One region of the Hylemonella sp. W303a genome, then DNA from elsewhere that is predicted to be linked to it. Evidence: riboswitches for the same ligand, from Rfam matches in the RefSeq annotation. Region 1 holds a riboswitch; the other holds the start of a gene.

Region 1 (14,530 bases):
CTCGGCCAGTCGGTCGGCCAGGGCCTTGAGCATGATGGCGCTGTAGTCGTCGTGGGCGGCCATAAAGGCCTGTTCCTTCTTCTCGATGTTCAGGCCCGCCGTGACGGCGAACAGGCCCACGTAGTCGGCCACGCCGCTGTCGCGCGGCGCGACGAAGTCGGCCAGGGCGCGGCTGGGACGCATCACCCCGTCGACTTCCTGTTTCTCGGTCTGCTGACGCAGGCCGTACCAGACCAGCGCCTCGTGCGTCCGGCTTTCGTCGGTGTAGAGCGCGATGTCGTCTTCATTGATGCTCTGCGCGGGGTACAGGCCCAGCACGGCGCTGGCCGTCAGCCAGTGGCCCGTGATGATCTTCTGCAGCATGGCCTGCCCATCGGCGTAGACCTTGCGGGCTTGTTCACCCACGACCTCGTCATCCAGGATGGCCGGATAGGCGCCGGCCAAGTCCCAGGTCTGGAAGAAGGGGCCCCAGTCGATGTAACGGGCCAGCTCGGCCAGGTCGAAGTTCTTGAAGACGCGGCGGCCGATGAACTTGGGCTTCACCGGCGTGTAGCCACTCCAGGCGATGGGGGTCTTGTTGGCACGGGCCTGTTCCAGCGGCCACAGCGGCGTCTGCTTCTTGCCCGCGTGCAAGCGCCGCACCTGCTCATAGTCGGCTTGCACCTCGGCGATGTAGTTTTGGGCTTGCTCACCCAGCAGCCCCTGAGCCACGCTCACGCTGCGCGAGGCGTCGGGCACGTACACCACGGGGCCTTCGTAATGCGGCGCGATCTTGACGGCGGTGTGCACCCGGCTGGTGGTGGCGCCGCCGATCAGCAGGGGCGTCTTGCGACTGCGGAAGTGCTCGTCCTTCTGCATCTCGGCCGCGACGTACTGCATTTCTTCCAAGCTGGGCGTGATCAGGCCCGACAGGCCAATGATGTCGGCCGACTCGGCCTTGGCCTTGGCCAGGATTTCATGGGCGGGCACCATCACGCCCATGTTGACCACGTCGTAGTTGTTGCACTGGAGCACGACGGTGACGATGTTCTTGCCGATGTCGTGCACGTCGCCCTTGACGGTGGCGATGACGATCTTGCCGCGCGCGCTCACGTCCTGGCCCGCGGCTTCCTGCTGGCGCTTTTCTTCCTCGATGTAGGGCACGAGGTGGGCCACGGCCTGCTTCATCACCCGCGCGCTCTTGACCACTTGGGGCAGGAACATCTTGCCCGCGCCGAACAGGTCGCCCACGATGTTCATGCCGTCCATCAGCGGGCCTTCGATCACGTGCAGCGGCCGACCGCCCTTGGCCAGAATCTCGCGGTAGACCTCCTCGGTGTCCTCGGTGATGTGCTCGGTGATGCCATGCACCAAGGCGTGACTCAGGCGTTGGGCCACGGGCAGGGCTCGCCATTCGTTCTTCTTGCCTTCGTCCTTGGCTGCGCCCTTGGCGCTCTCGGCGATCTCGACCAGGCGCTCACCGGCGTCCTCTCGGCGGTTGAGCACCACGTCCTCGACACGCTCGCGCAGCACCGGGTCCAGATCGTCATACACGCCCACCATGCCGGCGTTGACGATGCCCATGTCCATGCCGGCCTTGATGGCGTGGTAGAGGAACACCGTGTGAATGGCCTCGCGCACCGGCTCGTTGCCGCGGAAGCTGAACGACACGTTGGAGACGCCGCCGCTGACCTTCGCGCCAGGCAGGTGGTGCTTGATCCAGCGCGTGGCCTCGATGAAGTCGACCGCGTAGTTGTTGTGTTCCTCGATGCCGGTGGCAATGGCGAAGATGTTGGGATCGAAGATGATGTCCTCGGCCGGAAAGTCCACCTCGTCCACCAGGATGCGGTAGGCCCGCTCGCAGATCTCGACCTTGCGCGCATAGGTGTCGGCCTGGCCCTTTTCGTCGAAGGCCATGACCACCGTGGCGGCGCCATAACGCTTGATCAGCCGCGCCTGGCGTTTGAACTCGTCCACGCCCTCCTTCATGGAGATGGAGTTGACGATGCCCTTGCCCTGAATGCAGCGCAGGCCCGCCTCGATCACGCTCCATTTGGAGCTGTCGATCATCACCGGAACACGAGCGATGTCGGGTTCGCTGGCGATCAGGTTCAGGAAACGCACCATGGCGGCCTGGCTGTCGAGCATGGCCTCGTCCATGTTGACGTCGATCACCTGGGCGCCGTTCTCGACCTGCTGACGCGCGACAGCCAGGGCTTCCTCGAACTGGCCGTTCAGGATCATGCGGGCAAAGGCCTTGGAGCCCGTGACGTTGGTGCGCTCGCCAATGTTGACGAAGAGCGAGCCCGGTCCGATGGCCAGGGGCTCCAGGCCGGACAACTTCAAAGGAGGAAGAGAGACTTCAGACACGGCTCACCTGCGAAAAGACGGGGTCAGGTGAGCGTCGTTGCGGAAAGTAGGCTCCAAGCCTGACGCACATGGCGTGCGCTGCAACGCTCCTTGGAGGATGCGCGATTTTAAGGGGCGGCAGTGGCCGGCAGGCCGAACACTTTGTCGAAGGCCCAGGTGAAGGCGAAGGTGTAGCCCAGAAAGAACAGCACCAGCCCCAAATCCATCACCAAGGCGTGCCACAGGCCGACGTCCAACCACCAGGCGATCAAGGGCACCAGCATCAGCACCAAGCCGCCCTCGAACATGAGCGCATGTACCACGCGCCGCGCAAGGCCCCGACCGCGCACCGACTGGCGGGACTCCCAACGCTCAAAGGCATGGTTGAACACAAGGTTCCAGAGCACCGCCGTGACCGAGCAGGCCACGGACAGCGCGCTGGCGCGCCCGACACCTTGGCCCGAGGCCAGGGCGAAACCCACGGTGCATATAGCGATGGCGATGGCCTCGTAGAGACCGACATAGACGATCTTGCGTCGAATACCTTGCATGGGAACTTTCTGTAGGGGTTCAGGCGGCCTCGACCGGAATCACGCGGCGTGTTGGGCGGGGCTCTGCTTGAACGGCACGCGCGCGCAATTGACCACAGCCACCGTCCACGTCCTGCCCGGCCGACTGGCGCAGCTTGGTCAGGATGCCGCGCTGGTGCAGTCGGCGCGCCATGGCCACCGCGGCTTCCCGCGCGGGACGCCGGTAAGGCAGGTCGTCCACCGCGTTGTAGGGAATGAGATTGAGTATGGCGTACTTGCCCTGCAGCAGGCGCACCAGCCCCTCGATTTCCTCGTCGCCGTCATTGATACCTTCGAGCAGCGTCCATTGGTACTGGATGGGGTAGTCGGTGAGCCGCGCGTAACGCTCACCCGCGTCCACCAGCTCCTCGGGCGTGAGGCGCGGCGCACGCGGCAGCAGCTGCGCGCGCAAGTCGGCCCGCGTGGTGTGAAGTGACAGGGCCAGGGCGGGGCGCACCTGGTCGGCGCACCGGCTTTGCAAGGCCTCGAACACCCGCGGATCACCCACCGTGGAGAACACCAGGTTCTTGTGCCCGATGTCCCCCGCTGTGCCCAGCAGATCGATGGCCTCGAGCACGTTGTCCAGGTTGTGCGCCGGTTCGCCCATGCCCATGAAGACGACGCGGCGCACGGTGGCACGGGCGCGGGCCAGGGCCACCTGGGCGACGATCTCGGCGCTACCGAGCTGACGGATCAAGCCCGTGCGACCGGTCATGCAAAAGACGCAGCCCACGGCACAGCCCACTTGGGTGGAAACGCACAGCGTGGGGGTGCGCTGTCGAGAGTCCGCCGTGGGCATGAGCACGCTCTCCACCAACTGACCATCGGCCAGCGCCACGACCTGGCGCCGCGACCCGTCCTCACCGGGATGTTCGGCGTGCAGCGTCGCCAGCGCGGCCAGATCGCGTGTGATTTCCGGCAAAGCGGCGCGCAGTGATGCCGGCAGGAAGTTCTCGATCGGCCGCGGGCCATCGTCTTGCGGCTTGGCCTGAGACCAAAGCCGCAGGACGCGGTATTCGTGACGGGGATTGGCACCCAGCGCCCGCAGACGCCGGCGCAGGGTTTCGATCTGCATGGGCGGGAAGCGGAGCCCCGAGAGTGGGGCTCCGAACCCTTTAGCTTACCTGTTTGGCGCTCGACCGGCTGGACGAGGTGCGCACGCTCCAGAACATGGTCACGGCCAGAATGCCCACCACCACCGCCAGGGAAACGGCGACCGGGATCTTGTAGATGTCGATCAGCATCATCTTCGTGCCGATGAAGACCAAGACCACGGCCAGGCCATAGTTCAGCAGATGGAAGCGGCTGGCCACGGCCTGCAGCAGGAAGAACATCGCACGCAGGCCCAGGATGGCGAACACATTGCTGGTGAGCACGATGAACGGGTCCTGCGTGATCGCGAAGATGGCGGGAATCGAATCCACCGCGAAGATCACGTCGGTCAGGCCGACCAAGGCCACCACCATGAGCAGGGGCGTGGCAATGCGCTTGCCGTTCTCGATGGTCCAAAACTTCTCACCATCAAAACCCTGGCTCACCGGCATGATGCGACGCAGCAGGCGCAACGCGGGGTTGTCGTCCAGGCTGCCCTCCTTGCCTGCGGCCCACCACATCTTGATGCCGGTCAGCACCAGGAAGCCGCCAAAGACATACAAGATCCAGTGGAACTGCGCCAGCAACCAACTGCCCGCGAGGATCATCACCGTGCGCAGCACGATGGCACCAATGATGCCGATCATCAGCACCCGCTTCTGGTACATGGGCGGCACCGCGAAATAGGTGAAGATCATCAGGAAGACAAAAATGTTGTCGACCGCCAGGCTCTTTTCGATGAGGTAGCCCGTTAGGAACTCCAGCGACTTCTCATGGGCCAGGGCGCTTGAACCCGAGGTGTCGAACACCGCCCACCAGAGCAAGCCGTTGAAGATGAAGCTCAGGGCGATCCAGATCAAGGACCAATTCAGGGCTTCCTTGACGCCCACCTCGTGGGCCCCCTGTTTTCTGAGAACGACGAAGTCGACGAAGAGGGCCGCCAAAACGAAGGCGACAAAAACGATCCACAGCCAGAGTGGCGCAATGCTTTGCATGAGTAAGACCTCGGTTGCAGTGTTGAACAACACCCGCAAGGTCTTGCCTGACCCGGGCGTGGTGCCCGGGCCGAAATCCCGGCCGCGTTGAAGCGGCGTACTGACGGGACCCCGTCGACCTGTTCCAGCGTTGCGCCGGACCGGTCGCTTGACTACTCCCCTTGATGGGAGTCGCGATTGTGCCGTCGCGCCGAAACCCCCAAACGGTGTGGGGTCAGGCAGCTTCTCGGTAGAACGGCCCGGAGGCGTTCAGAGCGCGAGCCGCCATGGGCACCATGGCCTGTCGGATCGCGCCGATGTGCTCGGGCGTCGTTCCGCAGCAGCCGCCGACGATGTTCACCAGCCCCTCGGCCGCGAACTCGTGCAACAAGCGGCTGGTGACATCGGGTGTCTCATCGAAACCGGTGTCACTCATGGGATTGGGCAGGCCGGCGTTGGGGTAGCAACTGATGAAGGTGTCCGGCGCTGCCTTGGCCAATTCCTGGATGTAGGGACGCATCAGCGTCGCGCCCAGCGCGCAATTCAGTCCTATCGCCAGGGGTCGGGCGTGCCGCACGCTGTGCCAAAAGGCCGTGACGGTCTGGCCGCTGAGGATGCGGCCTGAGGCATCGGTCACCGTGCCGCTGATGAGGATGGGCAAGCACTCCCCGGTGGCTTCGAAGGCCTCGTCGATGGCGAACAGCGCGGCCTTGGCGTTCAGCGTGTCAAAAATGGTCTCGACCAGCAGCACATCCGAACCGCCCTCGATCAGAGCGACGGTCTGCTCGAAGTACGAGGCACGCAACTCTTCGAAGTCAACATTGCGAGCACCCGGGTCGTTCACGTCGGGGCTGATGCTGGCCGTGCGCGGGGTCGGGCCCAGGGCGCCCGCGACATAACGCGGCTGCTGGGGCGTGCTGAACTTGTCACACGCGGCACGGGCCAGGCGCGCCGACGCCAGGTTCATCTCGCGCGCCAAACCTGCCATGTCGTAGTCGGACTGGGCAATGCGGGTGGCGCCGAACGTGTTGGTTTCGATCAGATCGGCGCCCGCTGCAAGGTATTTCTCGTGAATGGCGGAGATCACATCCGGCCGGGTGAGCGAGAGCAGCTCGTTGTTGCCCTTGAGGTCACGCGGAAAGTCGCCAAAGCGGGCCAGCGCCTCGGCGGGACCGCCCTCGCCACGGTACTGCATCTCGCTCAGCTTGAAACGCTGGATCATGGTGCCCATCGCGCCGTCGAGGATGGCGATGCGTTGTTTGAGCGTGCCAGGCAGTTCACGGGCGCGGGTGTAGACGATCGGTTTCATGGGTCGCATTGTAGGGAGGCGACAATCGGGCGATAGCCCGGACCCCCTCTTGAACGCGCCGCACCCTCCCCTGAACGACACACCGACCGCGCGCATCCTGCGCGACGTGTTTGGCTACGCGGCTTTTCGTGGACCGCAACAAGCCATCGTGGAGCACGTCACCGCCGGAGGCGACGCGCTGGTACTCATGCCCACGGGTGGCGGCAAGTCGCTCTGCTACCAGATTCCAGCCATCGCGCGTCAGCAGGCTGGGATGGGCGTGACCATCGTGGTCTCGCCTCTGATCGCGCTCATGCACGATCAGGTTGGAGCGCTGCACGAGGCGGGGGTGGAGGCGGCTTTCCTGAATTCCAGCCTGGGCGGGGAAGAAGCCGCGCAGGTGGAGAAACAGCTGCTGCGCGGCGAGTTCACCCTGCTCTACGCCGCGCCCGAGCGTCTGACCACGCCGCGCTTCCTGGCCCTGCTGGATGCGTTGCGTGAACGCGGGCAACTGGCCCTGTTCGCGATTGACGAAGCCCATTGCGTGAGCCAGTGGGGCCACGACTTCCGGCCCGAGTACCGCGCCCTGAGCGTGCTGCACGAACGGTTTGCCGGCGTGCCGCGCATCGCCCTGACCGCCACGGCCGACGCGCTGACGCGCGCGGACATCGTGGAGCGGCTCCAGCTGCAGGAGGCTCGGCAATTCGTCAGCAGCTTCGACCGCCCCAACATCCGCTACACCATCGTCGAGAAAAAAGACGGCCTGACACAATTGCTGCGCTTCATTGAACGCGAGCACGAAGGCGAGGCGGGCATCGTCTACTGCCAGTCGCGCAAGCGGGTCGAGGAAGTAGCGCGGCAACTGGTGGACGCGGGCATCCACGCTCTGCCCTACCACGCGGGCCTGGATGCCTCGGTGCGCCAGCGTCACCAAGACCGCTTCCTGCGCGAGGAAGGTCTGGTGATGGTGGCGACCATCGCCTTCGGCATGGGCATCGACAAGCCCGACGTGCGCTTCGTCGCCCATCTGGACATGCCCAAGAACATTGAGGGCTATTACCAGGAGACCGGTCGCGCCGGCCGCGACGGTGAACGGGCCGACGCCTGGATGGTTTACGGCTTGCAGGACGTGGTCAACCAGCGCCGCATGATCGACGAGAGTCCAGCGGCCGAGGAATTCAAACAAGTGCTGCGCGGCAAGCTCGACGCCCTGTTGGCGCTGGCCGAGGCCACCGACTGCCGCCGCGTGCGCTTGCTGCATTACTTCGACGAAAGCTCAGCGCCCTGCGGAAACTGCGACAACTGCCTGAACCCACCTGCGATTCGGGACGGCACCGAGCTGGCGCGCAAGCTGCTCTCCTGCATCTACCGCGTGCAGCAAGCCAACGGCCTCAGTTTCGGCGCGGGCCATCTGATGGACATCCTGCGCGGCAAGGACACCGACAAAGTGCGGCAATATGGTCATGAGCGCCTGAGCACCTTTGGGATCGCAAGGGATGCCAGCGAAAGCGAGTTGCGCGCCGTGCTGCGCCAACTGATTGCCATCGGCGCGGTGGCCGTGGACGCCCAGGCCTTCAATACTTTGCGGCTGACCGAGGCGTCGCGCGCGGTGCTCAAAGGCGAAGTGCCGGTGCGGCTGCGCGAATCGGTGGCGGACTCAACGCCCACCCGCAACCGCAGACGAGCGACGGTGAGCGCCCCAGCAGCGCAAGACTTGGACGTGGATGCCCAAGCACGGTTCATCAACCTCAAGGCCTGGCGTTCCGAAGTGGCCCGCGCGCACAACCTACCGGCTTATGTGATCTTCCACGACGCCACCTTGGCGGAAATCGCCCGTCGCCAGCCCCGCAGCCTGGACGCCCTGCAGGAAATCGGCGGCATTGGCGCACGCAAGCTGGACGCTTACGGAGAAGATGTGCTGCGTGTCTGCGCAGACCACTGAAAAGCAGAAATGGGTAAATTTTTCCCAGAAACCAAGAAATAAAGAAACCGATACCAATCTGACAAGCAAACTCGGAAAGATTGCAAGCCAGTTCCCAGACCTTGCGCTTAAGCTGCGGCCCATGAAATCCCTGCACCGCTTTTTCACGGAGCATCCCGCCAGCGTGGGCGAAAGTTATCTGCAGCACCTGTGCGCCGCGCTTTCCTTCGCCGGCCCCTTGCTGATCGCTGCTGTCTGCGCGACCTTGCACGCCATGCTGCCGGGTCTTTTCCCTCGGACGGCAAGCCAGATCGTCGCGCGCTTGCATGTCCGCATGGTCACGCACCGGACACGGATGAGCACGAACGCGAGCACGCCCCGAGATTGAAAGAGTTTCGAACAGAGGCCCAAACCTAAGCCCTTTTGGGGTGGCCATGGGGGTTACGCGGTGCAGGCAATGGATTGAACCCGAGGCCCCACCTGAACTTGCAGGGTTCGTGCGGACTCGCCGCCCTTTTGGGCTCGGTTAGAATGTTTCGCGTCCCTACGAGTCGATCACGAGGAAACCCATGTCCGAGCATCAGTCCCCCGCCACCCACGATCCGATTGAACAGATCGCGCACACCGCTCCGGTGGTCATTCCCGTTCTGGGCGGCTTGTTGATTTTCCTGCTGGCCTTCATCGCCGTGTTCATGGCCTGAAGCTAACGCCGCAGGATCAAAAAGGGGACCTTGAAGGTCCCCTTTTCATTTGGGCTTGCAGGTCAGGTGTGTGAGCACCCGACCGAGTGGCAGCACCGAAGATCAGCGTGCCAACTCCATCCCTCGACTGGCGCGAACACCCGCAGTTTCATGCAAGCTCAGCACCACGGCCTGTGGCTGCAGACCGGCCGGCAGAATCAGCTTGCCATCCATTTTGATGTAGCGCGCCACGCGCAGGCGGTAGTTGGGATCGGAAGCACTCTCGGAAGTAATGACCTGCTGCTCGGGCCGCCCGTCCTTGAGCCCCAGCACGAGGAATTCAAAGCGACCCTCGAAAAGGCGCCCATTGTTGACCAGCTCAAAGGAGTAGTTGAGCTGCCCTGGAACAGCGCCATTGCGCGCGACTTGCAGGGTCTGGACTTGCAACCCTTCCAATGAATGCGATGCCAGCACGTCGGCCAGAGGTTGCGTGCCATCGGCCTCGCGAGGCTGCGGTGCTGGGGAGGCCGCAGAGACAGCCGGCTTGTCGGGGATGGCGACGGCTTGTGGCACGCCGTCCACCTCCAACTGCGTGGAATAAGCAAGGTCACCACTGCCGGACAGGCCAGGCTGGTAATAACGCCCCGCGTAGAAGCTGATGGTGCACAACACCACGACGAGGCACAGCTTGAAAAAAGACCGCGCCCAGGCTTTCCAGAGTGGGATGGGGTCTGTGATGACGATGCTAGGCGTCATCTCGGAAAATATGGTGCGCTTGGACGAAGAAGACACGCTGTTGAGACTTTCGATGGCTAGGCTCACCCGCCGGATTCGTAGATTTGCTATTTTGGCGCCGGGGGGCAAGCCCTTGACAAATCGACCCCTGATCCAACGACGTCGTTATTCTCACGCAGAGAGGGCCGCGCGGTCTAGTAAACAAGCGTAAAAAACAAAAGCCACCGGCTTGCGGTGGCTTATCGAAGGGGTTGGCAGGTGCCCAGATCGCCCGCCCCTTTTCGGCACATGCCCCAGGGGCTTCGAAGCCAGGCCCGTGTAGCGCACGAACCGGCCGAAGTGATCATTCGTTCCAGATGCGGCGGCTCAGGCGGGACAGACGCGCCGCGACTTCAGGACGCAGGCCACGGGCCGCAGCCAGAGCCGAGACGAACTCTGCGGCATTGATGTCCAGGGCGGAGTTGCTCTTGCCACCCTGACCCAGTTCGGGACCCTGGCCACCGCCAAACCCGGTCTCGCCCAGACTGCTCTTCAGGGCAACGGGGCTTTTGACCGCGTCCAAGGCGACTTCCTCGCGCAGCACAGCGGCGCGAATGTCAGCCATGACGCGCGGATCCTTGTGCGCCAGGGCCCACAGGCGCTCGTCGGCGCGGCGGTGCGCCACGGTGCGGGACCAGCTGTCCAGACCCCGGGTCAGGCGACCCGCAAGGCTGCGCGCCGTGGGCGCCAGCAGAGCGACAGCCGAAAAGCCAACCACCCAGGTCAACACCCATGCCGCCATCAAGTGGCCATCGGCCCAGGTGTCCACGAGCTGGTCCGTGACCACGAGCAGGGTGGCCACCATCGCCGCCAGCAGAACGACTGCCAGACCGCGCGAGGCACTCAGATTCTTGCGCAGGCGGGTCGCGAGGTGACCAGCGGCCTCGACCGTACGCTCAAGGCGCTCGGCACCCGGATGGCTGCGGGGATAGTCCAGATGAATGAAGCTGTTGGTTGTCATGGTGATTCCCTACGAAGTTGCTTTGATGTGGCGATTGGATTGGTCGCAATACTAGGGTTTTCTCTGATGCTGCTCAACTTTATATTGTTGATATTTGGTATTCATATTGGTGATGTACTGCGGAGCCAAACTTCCCATGCCCGAACAGCTCAACTTCCGCACGCTCGATCTCAACCTCCTGCGGGTTTTTAACGAAGTCATGACCGAGCGCAGCTTGACAAAGGCCGCGTCAAAGCTTGCGCTCACTCAGCCGGCTGTTAGCAATGCTTTGCGCCGCTTGCGTGATGCACTGGGTGACGAGCTGCTGCGCCGCAACGGCCAGGGCCTGGAGCCCACGCCTCGCGCCATGGCCCTGTGGCCGGCCGTGCAGCAAGCCTTGCGCCAGCTCCAGGAAACCCTGGCGCCAGGACACTTTGTCCCCGGCGAGGCCACAACGACTTTCGTGCTGGCGATGGCCGATGCCACCGCGGCCGAGCTGATCCCTGGACTGGTCCAAGTTCTAGATCAGGAAGCACCGGGCGTCTCCATCCGCGTGGTTCCGCTGACCACGCGCGATCCGCGCCGTCTGTTGGACGAAGAAGGCGCCGATTTGGCCGTCGGCTATTTCCCGGCGGTGATGGCCGGCTTGACGGCGCAAGCCCAGGCCGGAGAAACCGTGCCTTACGAGCACCAGCGTCTTTACTTGAGCCGATATGTCTGCGTCATGCGCCGCGGTCACCCGCTCGCCGAGCAGGAATTGACCCTCGATCGGTACTGCGCGGCACGTCACCTGCTGGTGACGTTCTCGGGAAGACCCTGGGGCTTCATCGATGAGGCACTGCAGGGATTGGGGCTACGGCGCAACATCGTGCTCACCGTCAATCAGTTCTTCACCGCAGGGCGCGTGGTGGCGGGCTCCAATCTGCTGACGGTCCTGCCCCAGCACTTCGTGAACGCCACGGGCATCGCCGACCATCTGGTGCTGCGCGAACTGCCCTTCGCCGTTCCCGCCATCCACGTGGACGCGCTCTGGCACCGGCGGCTGCGCCACCATCCGGCCCACACATGGCTGCGCGGAGTGATGACCCGCTTGCCGCCCCAAGGCGTCGCTGCGCCCTCACCCGCACTTTCTTGACCCAGCGCAAAAAAGCCTCGCGAAACCTGCTCATCATCCAAAGCCTGGCTGATACTCTCGGCTTGGAGACAATTGATCCGGCGACCCACGCCGGCCCACGCGCCAGGGGACCTTGGTCTTCATTGGCGACAACCTCACGAAAGGAAACCTTCCATGAAGATTCTCTTGGCCGTTGATGGCAGCGAGTACACCAAGAAGATGCTGGCTTACCTGGCAGCGCACGACACCCTGTTGGGTACCGAGCACCAGTACGTGCTGTTCACGGTGCAGCCGGCAATACCGCCGCGAGCGAGGGCCGCCCTGGGCAAGGAGATCGTGGAGAAGTACTACGCTGAAGAATCTGAAAAGGTGCTCAAGCCGGTCACGAAGTTCCTGGCGCAGCAGGGCATCACACCGAAAGCTGATTGGAAGGTTGGCGGCGCCGGCGAGTTGATCGCCAAGCTAGCCACCAGTGGCAAGTTCGACCTGCTGGTCATGGGATCACATGGTCACGGCACGCTGGGGAACTTGATCCTGGGGTCGGTAGCGACCAAAGTTCTGGCCAATTGCGACGTCCCCGTGCTGATCGTGCGCTGATCCCGGGAACCTGGCTCGGCCACCAGCTCGCCGAGCCAGCGCCTCAGCGGCGCATGTGGGGCTGCACGGCCTCGCCCGCTTCCACCTGCGCCAAGGTGATGCCCATCCATTGGTGGAGGTCGTCCCACATGCGACGGATTTCCACGTTGCGTGGCGTCAGCGTCGCGCTGACCAGCTCCACGGTGACCACCGGCATGCCCTTGTGCACCCCTGCGTAATGCCCTAACGAGCCGGGGAACACACCGAGCTGATTCAGGCTCAAGCGGCCCAGCTTGCGCGGAGGCTCCTGCGGGCCATCGAAGTCCAGCACACCATACGGCGCGTGAATGCTCACGATCAAGTGCGGCCGGAAACGCTGCATCTCCTCGAACAGATACCGGGATTCAGGTTCGCTCAAGGGCTGGACCCCGGGGTAACGGCGCGGGTCCTTGCGGGTGCGCACCGTCCAGTAGTGGGTGGCGTCGTGCTCCCAATTCGGAGTGGGAAAGTTGCGGTTCAAATCCACGCCGTTGGCATTGACGCGGCGTGAGGGCCGATCAAACAAGCCATCCGGGTTCAGCGCCGGAATAAAGCGCCAGAGGATGCCTTGCTCTGGCTCCGCCTGGGCGAACTGAATCCAATGCAGCGGCACCGACGCCGAGGACAATTCGTCCCCGTGGATACCGCCGATGACCAGCACGCGCAAGCGCTGCTTCGCGGTGGGTTCCACGTCGCGCACATAGATCGGTCGACCACGCACGCTACGCCCCGCGCCGTGCTCCAGGCGGGCGGCTTCGCACAGCGCCCAAGTCACGTTGGGCAGGCGGGTCCAGAATTCGTCACAGACCTTGCCCTTGCGCTGTTCCAGCGGGGGAGGAAGATCGCGCTCCACCAAGGTGGCGTAGGGAGGTGCGATCGCCGGTGATGCCCCGGACGCTTGCATCCCCGTGGGTTGGGCCGTCACTTGCGGCGGGTCGGCGGACTGCGCACTGGCGCCGCCTGGGAACGAAGTCCAAGCGGCCAGCGTCACTGCAGTCCACACAAAAAATGCGGCCGAGTGGTCCGCAACAGTCCTGTTCCAAAAGCCCATTCAGGGATTCTAGAACCCGCCGCCACGCCAGTCCGCTCCGATATTCACCCAGTCGGGCGCAGGCCATCGATGTCGGGTCATTTCAGCGGCGTCAGGGGCGCGGCGCCCAAGCCCCCACCGTGGACGGCTCAACGACAGGGTGACAATCTGCTCTGCCATGACGGAACGCAAATCCCACCTCGATACCCCGGCCATCGCCCTGCTGATCGTCTGCTGCGCGTTCTGGGGACTCCAGCAGATCCTGATCAAATCCACCGTGGGCACGATCCCACCGCTGTGGCAAGCCACGCTGCGTTTCGCCGTTGCCACGGCCTTGCTGCTGCTGTGGTGCCGCTGGCGCGGCGTGCCCTTGTTCTCACGTGATCGCACCTTGGGTGCGGGCTTGCTCGCTGGCCTGTTGTTCGCGGCGGAATTCGTCTGCATCTACCTGGGCCTGCGCGACACGAACGCTTCGCGCCTGACGGTGTTCCTCTACAGCGCGCCCTTCGTGGTGGCCTTGCTGCTGCCGCGTTTCGTGCCCGCGGAGCGCCTGCGGGGCCTGCAATGGCTGGGGCTGGGCATCGCTTTCCTCGCCGTGGCGCTGGCTTTCAGCGAAGGCTTTCTGCACGACGGCGCGCAGCACCCCGCGCCGAACCATTTGCGCGGCGACGCGCTGGCCCTGGCCGCCGGCCTGTTTTGGGGCCTGACCACCCTGGTCATCCGTGGCAGCCGCATGGCGACGATCAGTGCCGAGAAAACGCTGTTCTACCAACTGGCCGTCAGCGCTGTGGTGTCGCCCTTGATTTCGCTCGCGTTGGGCGAACCCTGGTCGTTCGATTACCCGACCTGGGCTTGGGGGTCGCTGGCCCTGCAAGCGGGTGTGGGCGCCTTCGCAAGCTACCTGGTCTGGATGTGGATGCTGCGGCACTACCCAGCCACTCAGCTCTCTTCCTTCACCTTCCTCACACCGCTGTGCGCGCTGCTGGCGGGCGTGCTGCTGCTCGGCGAAACGCTGACGCCGCAACTGGTCGTGGCGCTCGTGGGTGTGACACTGGGCATCGTGCTGGTGAACCGCAAGGCCTGAGGACGCGGCCGCTCGGAGCGAAGGGGGCACGACCTGGCCCTTGTTCGAACCTAGAGGCAGGCGTCAGCGACGACCTCAGACCACGCCCGCTTGCCGCAAGGCCGCGATGCGCGCGGCGTCC
Region 2 (14,530 bases), on a different contig from region 1:
GCGTCCAGGGTCTGCATGAAGAAACCCACCGCCACCAGCCACAGCAGGGAGCGCAACTCAGCTTCCGTGGGCGCAGCAGCGGGAGCAACGGTGTTCATGGGGCAGCAACTAGCAAACGGGAAGAGGCGACGGGAACCCCATCGTGCCAATGCAAAAAGCCACCCGGAGGTGGCTTTGCGTGTCAGAGGCGGAAAGTACTCACGCAGAGAAGCTCGATCCGCAACCGCAGGTGGTGGTGGCGTTCGGATTCTTGATCACGAACTGCGCACCCTGCAGGTCTTCCTTGTAATCGATCTCAGCGCCCACCAAGTACTGATAGCTCATCGCATCGATCAACAGGGAGACACCATTCTTCGTCATGGTGGTGTCGTCTTCGTTGGCCACTTCGTCGAAGGTGAAGCCGTACTGGAAGCCGGAACAACCGCCGCCCTGCACGAACACGCGAAGCTTCAAATCCGGATTACCTTCCTCAGCGATCAGGTCAGCTACTTTGGCAGCCGCGCTGTCAGTGAAGAGGATCGGCGCGGGCATCTCGCTCACGACATCGGTTTGGACGGATTCGGCAACGGCGCTCATGGAAAACTCCTTCAGGCAGGAAGTTGTTCAATAACAGGGCTGCGATGGTACACCCAATGGTCACCCTAGGCGGCGTCCCGAATACAAACCCACACCGCTGGCGAAGCCTTCCGACGCTGGGCGCGTGGCCCGCGTTCAGCAGCAACCGGCGGTTCAGATCTCTGTCGCTCAGTTGCCGGTTGCAGCCAGCTTGAGGGCCGGCTTGTCTTCCAGCATCGAGGGCGTGGGACGCAGCAAGCCAGCGATGATCGCGCCTTGGTGCATTTCCAGGGCGGTGTAGAACACATCACCTTCAATGCGCGCCTTGGGCTGCAGCTCCAGCATCTGACGGGCATAGACCGGGCCTTTGATCGTGCCATTGACGATCACGTGATCAGCGTGCACCTCTCCAAGAATGGACGCGGTTTCAGAGATCACCAGGATGCTGCTGTCTTCCTCGCGGGCACGCACGTTACCAACGATGGTGCCGTCCACGCGCAGGCCATCGCGAAAGTGCACATGGCCTTCGATGTGATTGCCGTCGGCAATCAAACTGCGAATGGCCGGGGGTTTTTGCTTGCTGAACATGGGAACAACTTTCTACTCAGAAATTCGGCGTGAAACGCGCAACGCGCGGTCACATCCTTGCGAATTCAGATTACAACTTGACTGACTGCTCCGCGCGCACCGCGTCGCCCTGCATGACCTTGGCGCTGATGCTCCTGATCTCGGTGTCTGGAGGCAATTGGAAGGTTCCCTCGGCGCGCGCATATTGACGCAAACGGATGGGTTGCGCGCCTTGCGGCAAGGGGGCCGACCACGGCCGCCCCGACTGTACGCCGATGAACTGAACTTCCAACTGTCCGCTGAACTCACGCGCGTTCTTCTGAGGCTGAATCACCAGAACCTGCCACTTGACTTGCTGGCCCTGCCCGTCTTGCTGAACGACAGCCTGCAGTCCGCGGATCGCAAGGGCCTCAGACCCACCCTCCGTTGGGATCAGACGCTCGAAGAAGCCCAAATCATCGCGCAAGCGCTGATTATCTGCCTCCAGTTGCCTGTTGAGTTCGGTCAGACGCTCCTGAGCAGCCTGCTCGGCAGCCATCAAGGTGGAAGCTGTGTTCGCCTTGGCCAGCGCCTCGTCACGCTCGTCCTTCATGGAGCGCGCCTGACTGCGCAGCTCGGAAAGCTGCTGCTCCAGTTTCTCCACATAACCCGCGCTGCCACCTTCGATACCCGCAATGTCGCGACCGAATTCGAAAGCCCACAGGCCAATGGCAGCACAAAAGCCAAAAGTCACGGCGGCAATGACCCAACGCAATGGCCAAGGCAAGGAGCTGCGCACGGACATGCGCGGTGCGCTCACCGTCAGACGCCGAAGTAGCAGACGCATTCGCATAGGGGGAAAAGTCTAGCAGCCGCGCAAAGAAAAAGGCCGCCGGATTAAAGCCCAGGCGGCCTTTAGATTGCAACAGATTGTCAGGCTCATGACAGACGCATGAGCGACCCCGACATCCACCTTGGAGACGAGATCATCCATAGACATACAGCTCTGACAACTGCTCTCATCATGCTCCCACCCACGCCACTGCCACATAGGGATAGGGGCATAGGCAGGACACGACTCGCATTAGCGCTTGCTGAACTGCTTGCGACGACGCGCGGAGTGCAGACCGACCTTCTTGCGCTCGACTTCGCGCGCATCGCGCGTCACGAAACCGGCTTGCGACAAGGCGGGCTTGAGCGCCGCGTCATAGTCAATCAGCGCACGGGTGATGCCGTGACGCGTCGCGCCAGCTTGGCCCGATTCGCCACCGCCGTGCACATTGACCTGGATGTCGAAAGTCTCGACATGGTTGGTCAGCACCAGAGGCTGCTTCGCGATCATGATGGAGGTTTCACGGCCGAAGTACTCGGCGATGTCCTTGCCATTGACCGTGATCTTGCCGGAGCCCTTCTTCAGGAACACGCGCGCGACGCTGGACTTGCGACGGCCCGTGCCATTGTTCCATTCACCAATCATTTCGGACTCCTTCAGATGGCCAGCGGCTTGGGTTGCTGCGCGCTGTGCGGATGCTCTGCGCCGCCATAGACCTTGAGCTTCTTGATCATGGCGTAGCCCAGCGGGCCCTTGGGCAGCATGCCCTTGACAGCCTTCTCGAGTGCGCGGCCGGGATGCTTGGCTTGCGAATCACGGAAGTTGGTGGCGGTGATGCCACCCGGGTAGCCCGAGTGACGGTAATAGATCTTGTCGAGCGACTTCGTGCCGGTCACCTTCAGCTTTGCAGCGTTGATGACAACAATGAAATCACCGGTATCGACGTGAGGCGTGTAAATGGCCTTGTGCTTGCCGCGCAGACGGAGTGCCACTTCGCTGGCGACACGTCCGAGCACCTTATCGGTGGCGTCAATCACAAACCACTCGTGCTTCACGTCAGCGGGCTTGGCGCTGAACGTAGTCATGAGTTTTCTCTCTTGGAGGATGGTTTGGCGGGCCCTTTTCCACGGTCGGTGCTCCTCTTGAGGGAGCCTCTTAGGTGGTAATGTCCGAGTCGATGCGCCAAGATTACCCCTCGGGGGAGTGCGCAAGTACTGCATCGACAGCCTTCGCCGCGGGACCACAAAAGCGCTGCGAAGCCTGCCATTATACAAATTCCAGGCTCGCCGGGCAGTTAACATCGGGCGGCCATGTTCAGCTACCGACACGCCTTCCATGCCGGCAACCATGCCGACGTCCTCAAGCACAGCATCTTGATCGCGATCGCGCGTTATTTGACGCAAAAAGACACTGCACTCACCGTCATCGACACCCACGCTGGCGCTGGCCTGTACCGCCTGGACGGCGACTACGCGCAAACCAGTGGCGAAGCAGCCGACGGCATCGCAAAGTTAATCGAAGTGCACGCTCACACACTCCCCGAGATCGTGCGAGATTACGTGGAGCTGGTCAACGAGTTCAATCCGGGCGCGGCCTATTCCCAATCCAGCACCCCCAAGGTCTACCCGGGCTCACCCTTCGTTCTGCAACGCCTGCTGCGCCAGCAAGACCGTCTCAAGCTTTTCGAACTGCATCCGACCGACAGCAAGGCACTCGCAGCCAACATCGCCCAACTGGAGGCTGAGCGGCAGATCGCGGTACTGAGGGAAGACGGATTCGGTTGCGTGACCCAATTTCTGCCCCCGCCGTCGCGCCGTGCCCTTCTGCTGTGCGACCCGAGCTATGAGATCAAAACCGACTACGCACGCGTTGCCAGCCTGCTCGCCGAGGGATTGAAGCGCTTCGCCACGGGCTGTTACGCCATTTGGCATCCCATCATTCCACGCCCGGAGGCCCACGAACTGCCGAGACGCCTGCGGACCCTGACCAACCAGGCCGGTAGGCCCTGGCTGCATGCCACGCTGACGGTGAAGTCGGGCAAGGACGCCACCGGCTTGCCCGCCAGTGGCATGTTCATCGTCAATCCGCCGCACACCCTGCAAGACGCCTTGAAATCGACCTTGCCACAGCTCGTCGAATTGCTAGGGCAGGACCGCAACGCGGCTTACACGCTGGAAAGCACAACGCACTGAGACTGCCCCCGAGTCCGGGGCAATGCACCGCCGGCCGGCCAGGTGCCAGACACGCTGCAGGCTTAGATCAGACCCAGCCGCTGGCTGATCTCCAACGTGGCCGCGCTCTGGTTCATGCTGTAGAAATGCAAGGCGGGCGCACCACCGGCGCGCAACTGTTCGCACAAGGCCGTCACCACATCCAGACCAAACGCCTTGATGCTGGCCGTGTCATCGCCATAAGCCTGCAAGCGCAAACGCACCCACCGCGGGATCTCCGCGCCGCAGGCGTCACTGAAGCGCATGAGCTGGGTGGAGCTGGTGATGGGCATGATGCCCGGCACGATGGGCACGGTCACCCCCAGCGCGTCGGCGTCTTCGACGAAACGGAAATAGGCGTCGGCGTTGTAGAAATACTGGGTGATGGCCGAATCCGCGCCAGCCTTCACTTTGGCTGCGAAAGCTTGCAGGTCGGCCTCGGGGGACCGGGCCTGCGGATGCACCTCCGGGTAGGCCGCAACTTCGAGATGGAAATAATCACCCGTCTCAGCACGAATGAACGCCACCAAATCACTGGCGTAGTGGAACTCACCCCCAGCGCCATAGCCGCTGGGCAAATCACCACGCAACGTGACCAGGCGCTTGACCCCCATGCCTTTCAAGGTGGTCAGGTTCTCACGCATGGTCGATTGAGTCGCACCAATGCAGGAAATGTGCGACGCGGCGTCCAGGCCCTCGGCCAGGATCTCTTTCACGGCGGCGAATGTGCCTTCCTGGGTGGACCCGCCTGCGCCATAAGTGACTGAACAGAATTCGGGCTGCAGCGCATAGAGTTGCTGACGCACGGCGCGCAGTTTCACGACGCCCTCGGGGGTCTTGGGCGGAAAGAACTCAATGCTCAAGGGCAATGATTGCGGTGCTTGTTGTTCGCTCATGCGAGCCTCACGGTGATTTGATCGCGTGGATGAAAAATTCGCGGTTGCCATCGCCCCCGGCGATGGGGGAGTCGAACCAGTCACGCACCTGCAGTTCCAGGGACTTGCAGGCATCTCGCAGGCGTTGCTCCACCAAGGGGTACATGCTGGGGTCTCGCACCACGCCGCCTTTGCCCACCTGCCCCGGTTGCAGCTCGAACTGGGGTTTGACCAGCGTCAGCAGATGCCCGCCGCTCTTGAGCCAAGGAACGAGGGCCGGGAGCACCAGGGTCTGCGATATGAAAGACAAGTCGCCAACGAGCAGATCAAAGCCGCCGTCCGGCACCAGGTCCTCGAGCGCGGCCATCACGGCGGCCGGGTCGCGCGCATTCAAACTTTCAATGCAGACGACCCGCGCGTCCTCGCGCAAGCGCGGGTGCAGTTGCGCCTGCCCCACATCCAACCCCACCACCCGCACCGCGCCAGCCTGCAAGAGGCAATCGGTAAAGCCGCCGGTGGACTGACCCACGTCAAGGCAAACCCAGCCAGCGACCTTGAGACTTGCCCGCTGGAGCGCTCCCTCGAGTTTGAGCCCTCCGCGAGAAACGTAGCGGGCCTCCGAGTCATCGAGCAAGCGCAACTCAGCCAACAGGGGCAGTTCGTCGCCATTCTTGGCCACGCGCTTCCACTCGCCGACCGACGACTGCCATTCGACACCTGCCGCGATCAGCCGCTGCGCCTGCGCGCGCGACACGGCCAGACCGCGGTCGACCAGCAGTTGATCAGCGCGCATGGGTGATGTGGTGGCGTGGCGAACGGAATGCGATGCAGCGCGCAGGCCACCAAAGAACACCGCAGCGCACTGGCTGTACGCGAGGATTTTCTTCGGGCTGCAACGACGCAACGCGCCGGCGCGATAACCGCCGTTCAATAGCGGTAGGTATCCGGCTTGTACGGGCCTTGCTTGGGCACGCCAATGTAGGCGGCCTGCTCGTCCGTCAGCTCGGTCAGCTGAGCGTTCAGCGTCTTGAGCTGCAGGCGCGCAACCTTCTCGTCCAGGTGCTTGGGCAGCACATAGACCTTGCCGTTCTCGTAGAAATCGCTGTGCGTGAACAGCTCGATCTGGGCAATGGTCTGATTCGCGAAGGACGAGCTCATCACGTAGCTCGGGTGGCCCGTGGCGCAACCCAGGTTCACCAGACGCCCCTTGGCCAGCAGGATGATGCGCTTGCCGTCCGGGAAGATCACGTGGTCCACCTGGGGCTTGATCTCTTCCCACTGGTATTGCTCAAGCGAGGCAACCTGGATTTCGTTGTCGAAGTGACCGATGTTGCAAACGATGGCGTTGTGCTTCATCGCCTTCATGTGGTCGTGCGTGATCACGTCCTTGTTGCCGGTGGTGGTGACGAAGATGTCGGCCTTGTCGGCCGCCCAGTCCATGGTCACCACGCGATAGCCTTCCATCGCCGCTTGCAAGGCGTTGATAGGGTCGATCTCGGTGACCCACACTTGGGCGCTCAGGGCGCGCAGGGCTTGGGCGCTGCCCTTGCCCACGTCGCCGTACCCGGCCACGACGGCGATCTTGCCGGCGATCATGACGTCGGTCGCGCGCTTGATGCCGTCCACCAGCGATTCACGGCAACCATAGAGGTTGTCAAACTTGCTCTTGGTCACGCTGTCGTTGACGTTGATGGCGCGGAACTTCAGCGTGCCCTTGGCCGACATTTCCTTCAGGCGATGCACGCCCGTCGTCGTTTCCTCGGTCACGCCGATGATCTTGGCGCTCTTGCGGGTGTACCAGGTCGGGTCCAGGGCCAGCTTGGCCTTGATGGCCGCGAACAGCTCACGCTCTTCTTCGCTGCCCGGGTTGGCGATCACGGACGGATCTTTCTCGGCCTTTTGACCCAGGTGCATCAGCAGCGTCGCGTCGCCGCCGTCGTCCAGGATCATGTTCGGGCCTTCGTTGGCGTCACCCTTGGGACCGAAGTCGAAAATGCGGTGGGTGTAGTCCCAGTAATCCTTCAGCGTTTCGCCCTTGTAAGCGAACACCGGCGTTCCGGTGGCCACCAGCGCGGCGGCGGCGTGATCCTGAGTGGAGAAGATATTGCACGAGGCCCAGCGCACTTGGGCCCCGAGCGCTTGCAGCGTTTCGACCAGCACGGCCGTCTGGATGGTCATGTGCAGCGAGCCGGTGATGCGCGCGCCCTTGAGCGGTTGGCTCTTGGCGTACTCCTCGCGGATCGCCATCAGCGCGGGCATTTCGGTCTCGGCGATCTTGATTTCCTTGCGGCCGAAATCGGCCAAGGAAATGTCGGCGACGACGTAGTCTTGGGAAGGTTTGAGGACGGCACTCATGGTGAACTCCAAAGCTGTAGCGGTTGAACACCACCGGAGTCGACGTGCGCGGGGAAGACCTCACCTCACGACGACCGGTGGGTGAGCGCAGTTGGAAGGCAGGGCCTGCCGCCCTGGGGTTCGAGCCTCGCCGCTAGGCCTGCTGGACAGGCACAAGGGCTGCAACGCTCCTCGAACGAAGCGGATTGTAACGCGCACACGAAACGACGCCAGTCGGATCAACCAGCATTGCGAGGAAACGGCCGGCCCTCGCTCCACCGAAAAGCCGCCGTTGTGAGCCGTTCCTGGGCAAGCTGGGTCAGGCTGCCTATGTAATGCCCGGCCGCCAGCATGTCTGCGCGCTTCAAAGTTGCGTCGGCGAGTTGCATCGTGAGCCCATGACCAAACTGGGAAATGCCCACGGACACCGTGTCCAAGGGGACTCGGTGTCGCCCACAAAGTTCACCGATGCGGCGTAAAAGATCGCTCGAGTGGGCATCAAACCAAGGCTGTTCCGCTCGCGTCACCCGCCCAAGCCAGCGCCAGACCAAGCCATGCAGGTGCCGGCGGGCTGGGTGCGGCATCAGGCCATCCAGGTCCACTCGACAGCGCAGCATGGCGTAAAAATCGCCCAGCAGCCGATCACCGGCCTCCCGGATCGCCCCGGCCACGGCCTGCCGGACCCGCAAACGGGGGTGCCAGCGTGGCAACCGCGCAGGCAGGGTCTCGCGTAGGCGCCGTACTTCCCGGTCTTCCAACTCCCTCATGGCAGACAGTTGCGCATGCCACTGACTCCCACTTGGCGCTCCCAGACTCTGACATGGTTCGCCCATCGCCATATTCCCTCCAGAACAGCACCTCAGAATCGCCTCAATTGGCTTGACATGAATTATTGATCAACTCTCACAATTTTTGTGATTAAAAATTCATTTTCTGTGCGGCCTTGCTCCTACCTTTCGCGGCATGGTCACTACTCCACACACCAGCGAAGCCCAAGCTTTTGCCTCACGCCTGCGACAAGCCCTCGCCGCTGCCGGAGTCAAGGTTTCGCCCACGGTCGTGGCCAATGAGTTCAATCTGAGGTACTGGGGCCGCAGCATCACGCCGCACACGGCGCGCAACTGGCTGCTGGGTGTGTCCATTCCGATGCAAGACAAGCTGCGTGCCTTGGCCGACTGGCTGCAAGTGAGTCCTGACGAGCTGCGCTTTGGCCTCGACAGCGGTGGCACGCGCGCCGTGCGCGAACCCGCCTCGCCTTGGGGCGAGCTGTCCATGCAGGACCGGGAGATGCTCAAGCGCTACCAGGCACTGCCCGCTGAAGCCCGCAAGACCGTGCGCGACGTGATCGCGGCCCTGCATGCCAACGCGCAACATCCTCCCCTGGAAAACTGAGCATCGGCGCGCCGAATAAAATCCGCGCTCCAGCAAGCCGCTTCTGTTCTGGAGTAGAGGGCTTGCTTTTCCTTTTTCCGGAACCACCCCGTGTCCCACGCCCCCCACATCGCCGAGGAAGTCCGGCGCCGCCGCACCTTCGCCATCATTTCCCACCCGGACGCCGGCAAGACCACGCTGACGGAAAAGCTGCTGCTGTTCTCGGGCGCGATCCAGATCGCGGGCTCAGTGAAGGCGCGCAAGGCCAGCCGCCATGCGACCTCCGACTGGATGGAAATCGAAAAGCAGCGCGGGATCTCGGTGGCCAGCTCGGTGATGCAAATGCAATACCGCGAGCATGTCATCAACCTGCTCGATACCCCTGGCCACAAGGACTTCTCGGAAGACACCTACCGCGTGCTGACCGCCGTGGACTCGGCGCTGATGGTCATTGACGCGGCCAACGGCGTGGAAGCGCAGACCCGGCGTTTGATTGAAGTCTGCCGGCAACGCGACACCCCCATCATCACCTTCGTCAACAAGATGGACCGCGAAGTGCGCGACCCGCTGGACATTCTGGACGAAGTCGAACGCGAACTCGGCATGCCCTGCGTGCCGATGACCTGGCCCGTGGGCCAGGGCAAGAGCTTCGGCGGCATCATCAACCTGCGCACGCAGGCGATGACGGTGTTCGAGTCAGGCAGCGAGCGTCGCCCGCAGGATTTCGAGTCCATCCCCGTCAGCGACCGCGCCGCGTTACAGGCGCGCTTCGGCAGCGAATTCGACGCCGCCCAAGACAGCATGGAACTGGCCACGGGCGCCTCACCCGCCTTCGACCGCGAGGCCTTCCTGGCTGGCAAGCAAACGCCGGTGTTCTTCGGCTCTGGCGTGAACAATTTCGGTGTGATGGAAGTGCTGGACGCGCTGGTGGACCTGGCGCCTTGGCCCAAGTCCCGCACCAGCTCCCTGGTGGTCAACAAGGAGACCGTGAACAAGGAAGTGCTGCCGGACGACCCGGCTTTTTCAGGCGTGGTCTTCAAGGTCCAGGCGAACATGGATGCCAACCACCGCGATCGCATCGCCTTCGTGCGCGTAGCCTCGGGCAAGTACCAACCAGGCATGAAGCTCAAAGTGCAGCGCACGGCCAAGGAACTGCGCCCGACCAGCGTGGTCACCTTCATGAGCCAGCGCCGCGAGGCCGTGGAAGAAGCCTACGCGGGCGACATCGTGGGCTTCACCACCCACGGCGGCGTGCAGCTGGGCGACACCATCACCGACGGCAGCGTGGCCCTGCAGTACACCGGCCTGCCCTTCTTCGCACCCGAACTGTTCATGACGGTGGTGTTGAAAAACCCGTTGCGCACCAAGCAGCTGCAGCAAGGCCTGGCCCAGCTCGGCGAGGAGGGTGCCATCCAGGTCTTCAAACCCGAGATGGGCGGCAACATGCTGCTGGGCGCCGTGGGGCAGCTGCAGTTCGAAGTCGTGCAGCACCGCTTGAAGAGCGAGTACGACGCCGACGTGCGCCTGGAAGGCTGCCAATACACCGGCGCGCGCTGGATCACGGCCGACACGCCCGCTGAGCTGAAGGCCTTCTGCGACGCCTACCCGCAGCGCTTGGCGCGCGACGCGGCCGATACCCTGGCCTACCTCTGCACTTCGCCTTACGACGTGCGACTGGCTCAGGAGCGCTTCCCCAAGATTCACTTCCACCCGCTGCGCGAGCACGCGGGATTGGCCTTGGAACAGCACTGACAGCGTCACGAAGCGATGCCATGATGCGGGCCGCATTGAACGCACTCGCATCGCGCTGGGGCCGCGAGTTCCAGCCCCCTTCACTCATCCGCACAATTCCAGGAGGAATCCCCATGAAAATCCGCGTCCTGCCCACGGGCTTCGCGCTTGCCGCAGCCCTCTCTATCGCCTTGTTTTGCGGCCCGACCCACGCGCAGCTGTTCTTGCCGAACCCGGCAGCGGCGACCACGATCACCCTGGACGCGCAATCCTCGGTGGAAGTGGACAACGACCGCATGCACGTCACGCTCGGCACATCCGAAGATGGCGAAGACACCCGGGCGCTCACGCAGCGTGTGCTGGCTCGACTGAACGAAGCGCTGACGCAGGCTCAGAAGACCGCAGGCGTCGAGGCCCGGCTGGGCGGCGTGACCACGCAACCCATCTACGACGCCAAGGGCAAGACACCGCGCTGGACGGTGAGCGGCAGCATCGTGCTGCAATCGCGCAACTTCGCTGAACTGGGGGCCTTGAGTTCCGACCTCAGCCGCGAGATGCGCATCCAATCGGTCGACTTCTCTCTCTCGTCCGCGGCCCACGACAAGGCGCGGGACAAGCTGATCGCCGAATTGGCGCAAAGCGTGGAGCAGAAGGCCCGCGCCACGGCGGCCGCCTTCGGTTTCGCGCAATACCGCATCCAAAGCCTGGCGCTGGACCAGTCCCAGGCCATGCCGCGCCCGATGCGAGCCCTGGCCATGGCCAAGGGCGCTGACATGGCCAGCGAGAGCATGCCTCTGCCGACCGAAGGGGGCACGACCACCGTCACCCTGCACGTCACCGCGACCCTGCAGGCCGATGGCAAGGCGCCGGTCCGGTTGCGCTGACACCCGGAGCGAGGCCACGCATGGTCTCGCCCGGTCGGGTTTCAAGGGCTGATTATTTTTGTTTTGGAAATACCGAAGTTCGGTTTTGCTGATTTATCTGCGGTTTAAGCAAGCATACAGTTCATCCCATCGACGCAGCGCTCACCAACAACGCTCATCGATGTGGCCTTGAGCTCGGTCAGACCGACCTGCCGACCACTGCCCATTGAAGCAAACTGAAAGGATTTCCATCATGAACCGCAGCACTTCCCTCTCCCTCGTTGCCATCGCCGCCGCCCTGATCGCCGGCCCCGCCCTGGCTGACACCGCCAAGACGCGGGAACAAGTCCAAGCCGAGCTGGCCCAGGCCGTGCGCAGTGGCACGATCGTGGCCGTTGGTGAAGACAGCCTGACCCTGAACGAGCAGTTCCCCGGCCTGTACCCGCAACAAACGGCCAAGGCCGGCAAGACCGCCGAACAAGCTCAAGCCGAACTGACCGCGGCGGTGCGCAACGGCGATATGGTGGTTGGCACCTCCAGCAAGATGAATCAACTCTTCCCTGACCTCTACCCGAAGCAAGCCGCCAAGGCAGGCAAGACGCGTGAGCAGGTGCAAGCTGAGCTGGCCGACGCTGTGCGCACCGGGGACATCGTGGCCGTGGGTGAAGACAGCACGACGCTGAACCAACAGTTCCCCGGTCTGTACGCTCAACAAGCCTCGTACACCAACACCGCCGCCCGCAAGGACCGCGCTGTGAACTTCAACTGAGCATTCAGGCTCACTCGCAAAGCCCCGGCAGTCGCCGGGGCTTTTTCATTGGCGAGGTGCGATCGGCGCGCGCTGCCACGTCGAGAATGTGAGCCTCAGGACATTACGTGCCTGGAACTTCAACCGCCCAAAAACCAAGACGCCAGGACCCGCTGCAACCGCCGATGGCCTTGCTGCAGATGCAGCATGTGCCCACCTTTGGGGATGACCACGTACTGCTTGTCCGGATTGGGCAAGGCCGCGAAAAAAGGCAGCAGGCCCTGGGTGTCGGCCACGTCATCGTATTCGCCGTGCACCATCAGCGTGGGCACGGTGATGCGGCTGGCGTCCACCAAGGGCAGGCGGGTGAGCACGTCGATCTGCGGACCCGTGGGCGATTTTTCCTCGGCTGCCACGGCGGCGCGGGCGAATGCCTCCATCACCGCCGGATCGTTCACCTCATCCGGTGTCAGCGAATGGAAACGCAACTTCCAGCCCGACTCGGTGATTCGGATGTAGGGGCTGCGCTGGAAGACCGCCAAGCGCGGGCGGCGCGTCTCCAGGTCCGGGCTGTTGGCATGCATCTGGGCATAGCTGGCATAACGGGCCACTTTGTTCGGGTGAGCCATCACGAATTGCCCGCCGTACTGCGTGCCCCAGGACCAGGCCAGCACATGCACCCGATCCACGCCGCGCAGTGCGCGAACATGGTCCACCACCGCCCCCAGATCGCTCGCAGCCTGCTCGGTCGTCAGGAACGCGTCGGGTTTGGTGGAGCGGCCGAAGCCGCGCACGTCGAGCGCGAACACGTCGAAACCCTGGCGCGCGAAAAAGTCCATGGCGCTGTAGCTGGGTTGACCCGGCACCTGCAGATCGAAGCTTTCTTGACCGCCCGTCGCCGAGCCGTGGGCCAGCACGAGCACGGGCTTGCCCTCGGCCTGGCCCGTGAACTTTTCCCACGCATGCAGGCGCAGTCCTTCGTGCTGCACCACATGCGCCACGCCGTGTATTGCTTCCATCGCGCTCACTCGCCGCTGGGCGGCCCCGGATAATGTTGCCGCGCATTCTCCCTGAATCCCCATGACTGACCTGCCCACGCTGCTTGCCCTGCCCACCTGGCCCACCGACGAGCGCCGCCGCATCACCGGCGTGTTGACCGACATCGACGACACCCTCACCACGGAAGGCGCCATCACGCCGGACGCAAGGCAGGCCCTCGACGCGCTGCGCGAGGCCGGCATCGCGGTCATCCCGGTCACGGGCCGCCCCATCGGGTGGAGCGCGCCGCACGCGCGCAGCTGGCCGGTGCAGGCCATCGTGGCGGAGAACGGCTCCGCCGCATGGGTGGAGGATGGGACACGCAAGATCTACCAGCAGGACGAGGCCACGCGCCGCCGCAACCACGAGCGCCTGCAAGAGGTCGCGCAACGCGTGCTGCGCGAGGTCCCGGGCGCGATGTTGGCCCAGGACAGCCCTGGCCGCGAGACCGACATCGCCATCGACCACAGCGAATTCACCCAGCTACCGCCCGACGCCATCGCCCATGCGGTGCGGCTCATGCAGGCCGAGGGCTTGAACGCCACGGTCAGCAGCATCCACATCAACGGCTGGATCGGTAACCACGACAAATGGAGTGGCGCGCGCTGGATCGTGCGCGAACTGCTGGGGCGGGATCTCGAGAAGGAACTCGACCGGTGGGTCTACATCGGCGACTCCACGAACGACCAGCTCATGTTCCAGCAATTCCGGCACAGCGTGGGCGTGGCCAACATCGCGCGTTTCCTACCGGAGCTGACGCACCGGCCGCGTTATCTGACGGCGGGCGAACGCGGCGCGGGCTTCACGGAACTGGCGCAGGCGCTGTTGCGAGTCCGGGCTTGAGCGATTGATTCGTGGCGCAGATGTGCGCCGAGTCAGGCGCCGGCCCGTGGAGTCCGTGCTTCGTGCGCAGTGTCAGTGGATCACGACGCGGCGGCTCAGGCCGCCAGAGGCTGCTTCTCGTCCAAGCGCAGGTCGTCCACCCGCAGCCGAGGCAGGCGTCCGGGGTAGTGGCCCTGAATGAAATCGATCAACGCCTCACGCACCTTGCAGCGCAACTCAAACATGCGCCCCGCGTCCTGCGCGGTCACCAGCGCGCGCACCTGCATCGCGCGGTCGTTGGTGTCGGTCACGTGCAGCAGGGCCAGTCGACCGTCCCATTCCGGGATGGTCTTGACCACACGCTCCAACTCGGCGCGCAGCGGAGCTAGCGGCAGGGCGAAATCCACCCATAGGAAGACCGTGCCCAGCAAAGCGGTGCCGGTACGCGTCCAGTTCTCGAACGGGTTGTCGATGAACCATTGCAGGGGGATGACCAAGCGCCGGTCGTCCCAGACGCGGAACACGACATAGGTGCCGGTGATCTCCTCAACCCGGCCCCACTCTCCTCGCACGATCAGCACGTCATCGATGCGGATGGGTTGAGT

The links. Region 1 has a riboswitch for S-adenosylhomocysteine ahead of metH (methionine synthase). Riboswitches for the same ligand answer to the same signal wherever they lie in the genome.
Region 2: another riboswitch for S-adenosylhomocysteine. It lies ahead of ahcY (adenosylhomocysteinase); the one in region 1 lies ahead of metH (methionine synthase).

Annotation. Positions count from the first base shown of each region.
Region 1 is NZ_JBKFDG010000004.1:324,660-339,189, reverse strand. Features, by position in the region: gene metH (methionine synthase) at 1-2,349, opposite strand, end outside; S-adenosyl-L-homocysteine riboswitch at 2,372-2,447, opposite strand; gene ACLBKS_RS09990 (PACE efflux transporter) at 2,457-2,879, opposite strand; gene ACLBKS_RS09985 (RNA methyltransferase) at 2,899-3,972, opposite strand; gene ACLBKS_RS09980 (TerC family protein) at 4,013-4,984, opposite strand; gene ACLBKS_RS09975 (homocysteine S-methyltransferase family protein) at 5,199-6,272, opposite strand; gene recQ (DNA helicase RecQ) at 6,271-8,193, shown strand; gene ACLBKS_RS09965 (DUF6356 family protein) at 8,174-8,560, shown strand; gene ACLBKS_RS09960 (hypothetical protein) at 8,742-8,873, shown strand; gene ACLBKS_RS09955 (DUF6776 family protein) at 8,976-9,608, opposite strand; gene ACLBKS_RS09950 (hypothetical protein) at 9,931-10,587, opposite strand; gene ACLBKS_RS09945 (LysR family transcriptional regulator) at 10,724-11,701, shown strand; gene ACLBKS_RS09940 (universal stress protein) at 11,855-12,277, shown strand; gene ACLBKS_RS09935 (M14 family murein peptide amidase A) at 12,321-13,286, opposite strand; gene ACLBKS_RS09930 (DMT family transporter) at 13,504-14,409, shown strand; gene ACLBKS_RS09925 (CaiB/BaiF CoA transferase family protein) at 14,485-14,530, opposite strand, start outside.
Region 2 is NZ_JBKFDG010000001.1:71,304-85,833, reverse strand. Features, by position in the region: gene mdtD (multidrug transporter subunit MdtD) at 1-98, opposite strand, end outside; gene erpA (iron-sulfur cluster insertion protein ErpA) at 199-576, opposite strand; gene ACLBKS_RS00405 (polymer-forming cytoskeletal protein) at 745-1,143, opposite strand; gene ACLBKS_RS00400 (DUF6776 family protein) at 1,214-1,948, opposite strand; gene rpsI (30S ribosomal protein S9) at 2,186-2,578, opposite strand; gene rplM (50S ribosomal protein L13) at 2,590-3,018, opposite strand; gene ACLBKS_RS00385 (23S rRNA (adenine(2030)-N(6))-methyltransferase RlmJ) at 3,244-4,125, shown strand; gene metF (methylenetetrahydrofolate reductase [NAD(P)H]) at 4,188-5,039, opposite strand; gene ACLBKS_RS00375 (TlyA family RNA methyltransferase) at 5,047-5,811, opposite strand; gene ahcY (adenosylhomocysteinase) at 5,946-7,373, opposite strand; S-adenosyl-L-homocysteine riboswitch at 7,450-7,552, opposite strand; gene ACLBKS_RS00365 (hypothetical protein) at 7,592-8,119, opposite strand; gene ACLBKS_RS00360 (hypothetical protein) at 8,316-8,744, shown strand; gene ACLBKS_RS00355 (peptide chain release factor 3) at 8,835-10,475, shown strand; gene ACLBKS_RS00350 (SIMPL domain-containing protein) at 10,589-11,338, shown strand; gene ACLBKS_RS00345 (DUF4148 domain-containing protein) at 11,571-12,086, shown strand; gene ACLBKS_RS00340 (alpha/beta fold hydrolase) at 12,206-13,084, opposite strand; gene ACLBKS_RS00335 (HAD-IIB family hydrolase) at 13,146-13,946, shown strand; gene ACLBKS_RS00330 (mechanosensitive ion channel family protein) at 14,042-14,530, opposite strand, start outside.